Linked DNA regions of Proteiniborus sp. DW1. The protein of the gene in region 1 interacts with the protein of each later gene in a pairwise test. Links are inferred from orthologs where the notes say so. Each region holds a gene or a part of one and is shown on either strand. Other genes may lie near its edges.

Region 1 (3,318 bases):
ATCTGCTATAGTAACTATCTTTAAATTATGTTTTTTTACAAACTCCATAAGCTGTGGAATCCTAGCCATGGTTCCGTCTTCATTCATTATTTCACAAATAACACCCGCAGGATACAAACCTGCCAGCTTAGCCAAATCTACCGCTGCTTCTGTATGTCCTGCCCTTTTTAAGACGCCGCCTTCTTTAGCTTCCAAAGGAAACATATGTCCAGGTTTTCTAAAATCTGACTCTCTTGCATTAAGGTCAAGAACCTTAAGTACAGTAGCTGCTCTCTCATAGGCTGATATTCCTGTTGTTGTCTCAATAGCATCAATTGATACAGTGAATGCAGTCTGATGTGAATCTGTATTTCGTTCCACCATTGATAGAATATTTAATTCTTCTAATCGCTCTCTTATAATAGGTAAGCATATAAGCCCTCTACCGTATTTTGCCATAAAATTGATAGCTTCTGGTGTTACCTTTTCTGCAGCCATTAAAAGATCTCCCTCATTTTCCCTATCTTCGTCGTCTACTACGACTATCATCTTACCTAGCCTTATATCTTCTATTGCTTCCTCTATTGTATCAAACATATTCATTCTCATCCCCCATTTTCTTTATGCAAACCCATGTTCAGTTAAAAATTTAAGATCTATTCCTTTATTAACTACTACCTGCTCTTTTGCTTCAATAAGCTTTTCAATATATTTACCTATCATGTCACATTCTAAGTTGACCTTATCTCCAATCTTCTTGCTTAATAGAGTAGTCATATCCTTAGTGTGAGGAATGATAGAAACTTTAAATGCAAAATCATCTACATATGCTACAGTAAGACTTACTCCGTCTATTGCAATTGAACCTTTTGGCACAATATATTTTAATATTTCAGGAGAAGTTGCAACTGTAATCCATACTGCATTATCTTCCTGTTGAAAATTTTCAATGGTCCCCATTCCATCAATATGCCCACTAACAATATGTCCACCTAAGCTATCCCCTAACCTTAAGGCTCTTTCAAGATTAACTTCATCTCCAGGTAAGAAATGCCCCAAATTACTCCTCCTTATTGTTTCTGCCATTACGTCTACACTAAACCTGTTGCTGTCAAAAGAGGTTACAGTGAGACATACTCCATTAGTGCATATGCTGTCTCCTAGCTTTATCCCTTTTAGAACTTTTCTTGCTTTGATTGTTATTCTTGAGGATTTTGTAGATTTCACCACAGATTCAACTATTCCAATCTCTTCTACCAATCCTGTAAACATTTTTTTAACCCTCCTTTCTAATGTATGCTTCTATCATTATGTCTTGCCCAAAACGGTGAATATCCATATTTTCAAGGTTTATTGCGTCTTTCATATGTGCTTTTCCCAGCCCACCAACTGGAGTTTTTGCAGTATTTCCTCCAATAATTTTCGGAGCAATAAATGCATTTATCTTATCAACTATTCCTTCCTCTAAGGCACTATAATTAAGTTGGCTTCCCCCTTCTAATAAAATGCTATCAATCTTTCTCTCTCCTAGCTCCTTCATAAGAAAAGTCAAGTCAACTCCTCCATTTTTGGAAGGCACTATAATGACTTCAGCCCCCTTTTCTTTAAGCATCTTTACCTTTCCCTTATCAGCTTTACTAGAAACTGCTATGATAGTCACTGCATTTGATTCAAGGTTTAATACCTTTGCTTCAAGGGGAATTCTTCCACTGCTGTCTACAATTATTCTTATGGGGTCACAGCCTTTTCTATCATCTAATCTAGTTGTCAAATATGGGTCATCTGCAAGCACTGTACCTATGCCAACCATAATTCCAGATACCCTATGCCTTAATTCATGAACATATTTCCTAGAAAGCTCTCCAGTAATCCACTTAGATTCATTTGTATAGGTAGCAATTTTACCATCAAGGGTCATTGCAGTTTTCATTATTACGAAGGGTTTCTTTGTAGTTATATATTTAAGAAATATTTCATTTAATCTTTTCACTTCATCCTCAAGAACTCCTACAATCACTTCTATACCAGCTTCCTCTAAAATTTGGATACCTTTTCCGGCTACTATAGGATTAGGGTCCTTTAGCCCTATAACTACTTTCTTTATTCCTTTCTCAACGATTGCTTTAGCACAAGGCGGAGTTTTTCCATAATGAGAGCAAGGTTCTAAAGTAACATACATAGTTGCACCTTTAACATCCTCAGTAGCGTTAAAAAACGCATTAATCTCTGCATGATGATGACCATAAGCCTTATGATAGCCTTCACCAATAATTCTACCTTCTTTTACTATAACTGCTCCTACCAATGGATTTGGATTTGTATACCCTATTCCTCTCTTTGCCAGTTCTAATGCTCTTTTCATGTATTCCATATTAAGACATCACTCCAGTATTGGATAATCAAAAAACCCTGAGATAAATCCCAGGGTATAAAGCCTCTAAAAATTGTCTTGATTATAAGTATTATGATAAAACATAAGCTTATAGCTCAAATTACTTAAAAGTATCTTCTCCCATCCAGACTATACTGTCGGCTTCGGAATTTCACCGAATCAACCTTACGGCTCGCGGGCTATACCGCCGGTAGGGAATTACACCCTGCCCTGAAGATTTATTTATTCAGTTTTTACATGTTAAACTTTAACACAATAATATAAATATGTCAATAAATCAAACTTAAATAGTTCCATCTCTTTGCAGATTCACATAACAAATAGAACTTTAAGCTTTAATTAACCTTGTAGGTACGCTTCCACCACTTTGATACTGCTCATTTTATGTGGCTTCTCAGAAAAATCATTTTTCTTTTCCTTTCTGTCAGCACAGGCCTCTGAACAACTGTTACAGCTTTTATTGCAATTTTCGCTCATAATCTTAGCTCCTTTATTTTAGATTGTTATTTAACTACATGAAACAAATGATTTTACAAAAAACAAGTCACTACTCCAACATCGAATAAAATTTTACAGGCATCCATTTCCATAATACAGGCTAAAACCTTGTTCGCTGCTCTGGTCTTTTGATATCCATGTGTTTCACTAATATTTTGATAGTTATTTACCTAAAGAATATAATTTTAAGGATACAGTTCACAAGATACTAAAAGCAGGAACTAGGCTATACTAAAGGAGAATGGATAACTTTATCTAAATCCATCTTTATATTAAATTAAGGCTAAGATTAGTAATGGGACAAGATTAAGAAAATCCCACCCCAACTATTGACAAAAAGCCACAAAAACCCGCTTCCTATAAAGCAGGTAGGGTTTGTCATTCAATATCAAGGGCAGTCTTCCAATCAGTTTCCTTAAAACCTACCAGCACAAAGTCATCACCAATAA
Region 2 (3,221 bases), on another replicon or contig:
CCTCCTATTATTGCACTATCATCTCCATAGTATCTATCTCCATGAAGCTCTACAAAATTTGATATCAAGCCCTTTATATAATCCATAGTAGTAGGTCTTTCTTGTAATCTAGCTATTTTTACCTTATGCCATGGAGAGAGGCTTTCATAATTCTCTTTTTTTATTTTTTCAAGCTTTTTTGTTAATATATCTATTTCATGAGATAGGTTTACATCATACTCCTGAGAAAATTTCTTTAATTCTATAATTTTATTTTCAAGCTCTATAATTGGCCTTTCAAAGTCTAGATTATCGTTCATCAATCTCACCACCTGATGAATGAATATTTAAAATCTGATATAATGTAGCCTTCATATCTTTTCTAGGAACGATTTTATCTATAAAACCTTTTTCTAATAAAAACTCTGCTCTTTGAAAGCCTTCTGGTAGCTTTTGCTTAATAGTTTGTTCAATAACCCTAGGGCCAGCAAATGCAATTAATGCCTCAGGCTCAGCAATGATTATATCTCCTAACATTGCAAAGCTAGCAGTTACTCCTCCTGTTGTGGGATTTGTTAAGACAGAAATATATAGTAGCCCTTCATCTGATAATCTTCCTAGGGCAGCTGAAGTTTTAACCATTTGCATAAGAGATAGTATGCCTTCCTGCATCCTTGCACCTCCAGATGCAGAAACTATAATAACTGGTAATCTCTTTTCAATTGCCTTTTCTATGGCTCTCGTAATCTTTTCTCCAACTACAGATCCCATGCTTCCCATCATGAAGTTAGGATCCATAACACATATCACACAGTCTTCATCCATTATTTTTCCTTCACCAGTAATAACAGCTTCTTTTTCTCCTGTCTTTTTTATTGCCGTATTTACTTTTTCATTATATTCAGGAAAATCTAGTGGATTAACTGTTTTCATGTATATATCATATTCTATAAATGTATTATTATCTATAAGCTCATTTATTCTCTCTCTTGCACTAACTCTAACCTGTTTACTTTGCCTATTAGTATCTATGTTATTCTTTAAATCCTCTAATTTATAAAGTGCTTTTTCATTATTATCATTCTTGTATAGTGTTATAGTTGCATATTTCTTTTTTTGAAAGAGATCTTTAATCACTGACATCTCTCCTCTCTGCTATGACTCATCATTAAATATTTCTCTTTCTATAAACGAAGTATCTATTTTATTAGCTATAAATCTTTTATTATTTATTATTTTCTTTTGAAACTCAATATTTGTCTCTATTCCTGTAATTGTCATTTCGTCTAAGGCTCTTCTCATTCTGCTAATGGCCTCATCTCTGTCCTTTCCCCATACAATTAATTTTCCTATCATGGAATCATAAGTAGGGGGAATTGGATAGCCACTATAGACATGACTATCCAACCTAACACAGTATCCTCCAGGTGGAAAGAATCCTTCTATCTGACCTGGAGAGGGTCTGAAATTTGCTTTAGGATCTTCTGCATTTATTCTACATTCAATTGCATGCCCATTTATATTAATTTGATCCTGAGTAATATCTAGCCTTTCTCCATATCCTATTTTTATCTGCTCCTTTATCAGGTCTACTCCAGTAATAAGCTCCGTCACAGGATGCTCCACCTGTATTCTTGTGTTCATCTCTAGAAAGTAAAAGTTATTGTATTTGTCTAATAAAAATTCTATGGTTCCTGCGTTTTCGTAGTTTACAGCTTTAGCAGCTTTTATTGCTGCTTCTCCCATCTTGTTTCTTAAGTCATAGTCCATTACCACACATGGGGCCTCTTCTAGTACCTTTTGATTTCTTCTTTGAAGGGAACAGTCTCTTTCCCCAAGATGAACTACATTACCATAAGAGTCTCCTAGAATTTGAAATTCAATATGCCTAGGCTCTTCAATGAATTTTTCTACATACATAGCATCATCATTAAAGGCAGCTAAAGCCTCTGATTTTGCCATGTTAAATTTGTCTACAAACACATCCTCATTTTGAACAAGTCTCATTCCTCTTCCACCACCACCGCTGGCGGCCTTAACCATAACTGGAAACCCTATTTCCTTAGCTATAAATAATGCTTCCAGTGGGTCGTTTGTAGCACTTTCTGAGCCTGGAACTACAGGCACCCCTGCATCTATCATGGTCTTTCTGGCTTGAGATTTGTTCCCCATTTTTTCTATATGCTCTTTTCTAGGACCAATGAATTTAATACCATTAGCTTCACAGGCGTCTACTAGGTCTGGATTTTCTGAAAGAAACCCATATCCAGGATGTATGGCTTCAGATTTTGTAACTAGTGCTGCACTTATAATATTATCTATATTTAAATAGCTTTTCTTTGATGGTGCAGGTCCTATACATATTGCCTCATCTGCCATATGAACATGGACAGAATCTTTATCTATTTCAGAATATATTGCCACAGTCCTTATGCCCATTTCTTTACATGTTCTAATAATTCTAACTGCAATCTCACCTCTATTGGCAATGAGTATTTTTCTAAACATATTAGGACCTCCTTATCCTTATTAAAGGCTGTCCATACTCTACTATATCTTCATTGTTTACTAATATCTCAATAATTTCTCCTGAAGTTTCGCATTCTATTTCATTCATTATTTTCATAGCTTCAATAATGCATAAAGTTTGACCTTGCTCCACTTTGTCTCCAACCTTTACAAAGGGCTCTGATTCAGGGCTAGGACTGCTATAAAAAGTGCCTACAATAGGAGATTTTACGTTGTAGATGCTATCATCTTGATTAAAACTCTTACCATTTTCTTTATTGTCAGAGCTGTCGCTCTTTAACTCCATAGAATTTTCTAAGTCACTATTTTTTTCTATGCTAGCCATATCCTTATTGTCTTTACTTATCTTTTTGCTAACTCTTCCTTCACCTTTTGTTATCATGATTCTTATGTCGCTTTTTTCTATTTCAACCTTTTCTATATTTGTCTTGTCTATAGCTACAATCAAGTCTTTGATATCTTTTATATCCACCAGTATCCCACTCCTTATTTTAATATCGGCTATTAGTACCTAGTACTATTATTTAATATTATAACATAATCTTAGTATGTAATGCAATTATTAAACTATAAAATCATTTAGCGAAAATCTTCTACTTAGTATCAGATAAACAGAAAATAAAAAACCTCTTATATATAAGAGGCTCTTTATAATCCATTATATTAATCTCTCATTTTCATTATCTGAACCAATTCTTTTGTTTTTTCTAAGG

The links.
Region 2: the proteins of ribD (region 1) and DW1_RS13020 interact in binary tests that used the Escherichia coli proteins (3 or more experiments, as listed by UniProt). The link is inferred for Proteiniborus sp. DW1 from one-to-one orthologs.

The regions. Positions count from the first base shown.
Region 1 is NZ_FMDO01000056.1:71,572-74,889, forward strand. The notes cover bases 299-3,280. They hold ribD (bifunctional diaminohydroxyphosphoribosylaminopyrimidine deaminase/5-amino-6-(5-phosphoribosylamino)uracil reductase RibD), read right to left. Parts: upstream 2,342-3,280; coding sequence 1,256-2,341; downstream 299-1,255. Other genes in these bases: DW1_RS13795 (bifunctional 3,4-dihydroxy-2-butanone-4-phosphate synthase/GTP cyclohydrolase II), read right to left, coding at 299-582; DW1_RS13800 (riboflavin synthase), read right to left, coding at 601-1,251; DW1_RS13810 (arsenate reductase family protein), read right to left, coding at 3,248-3,280. Also shown: more of DW1_RS13795, read right to left, coding at 1-298; more of DW1_RS13810, read right to left, coding at 3,281-3,318. UniProt on the Escherichia coli protein: Converts 2,5-diamino-6-(ribosylamino)-4(3h)-pyrimidinone 5'-phosphate into 5-amino-6-(ribosylamino)-2,4(1h,3h)-pyrimidinedione 5'-phosphate.
Region 2 is NZ_FMDO01000054.1:9,182-12,402, forward strand. Bases 312-3,196 are described here. They hold DW1_RS13020 (acetyl-CoA carboxylase biotin carboxylase subunit), read right to left. Parts: upstream 2,488-3,196; coding sequence 1,135-2,487; downstream 312-1,134. Other genes in these bases: accD (acetyl-CoA carboxylase, carboxyltransferase subunit beta), read right to left, coding at 312-1,116; accB (acetyl-CoA carboxylase biotin carboxyl carrier protein), read right to left, coding at 2,489-2,980; DW1_RS13030 (copper homeostasis protein CutC), read right to left, coding at 3,172-3,196. In the rest of the region: DW1_RS13010 (acetyl-CoA carboxylase carboxyltransferase subunit alpha), read right to left, coding at 1-299; more of accD, read right to left, coding at 289-311; more of DW1_RS13030, read right to left, coding at 3,197-3,221. UniProt on the Escherichia coli protein: This protein is a component of the acetyl coenzyme A carboxylase complex; first, biotin carboxylase catalyzes the carboxylation of the carrier protein and then the transcarboxylase transfers the carboxyl group to form malonyl-CoA.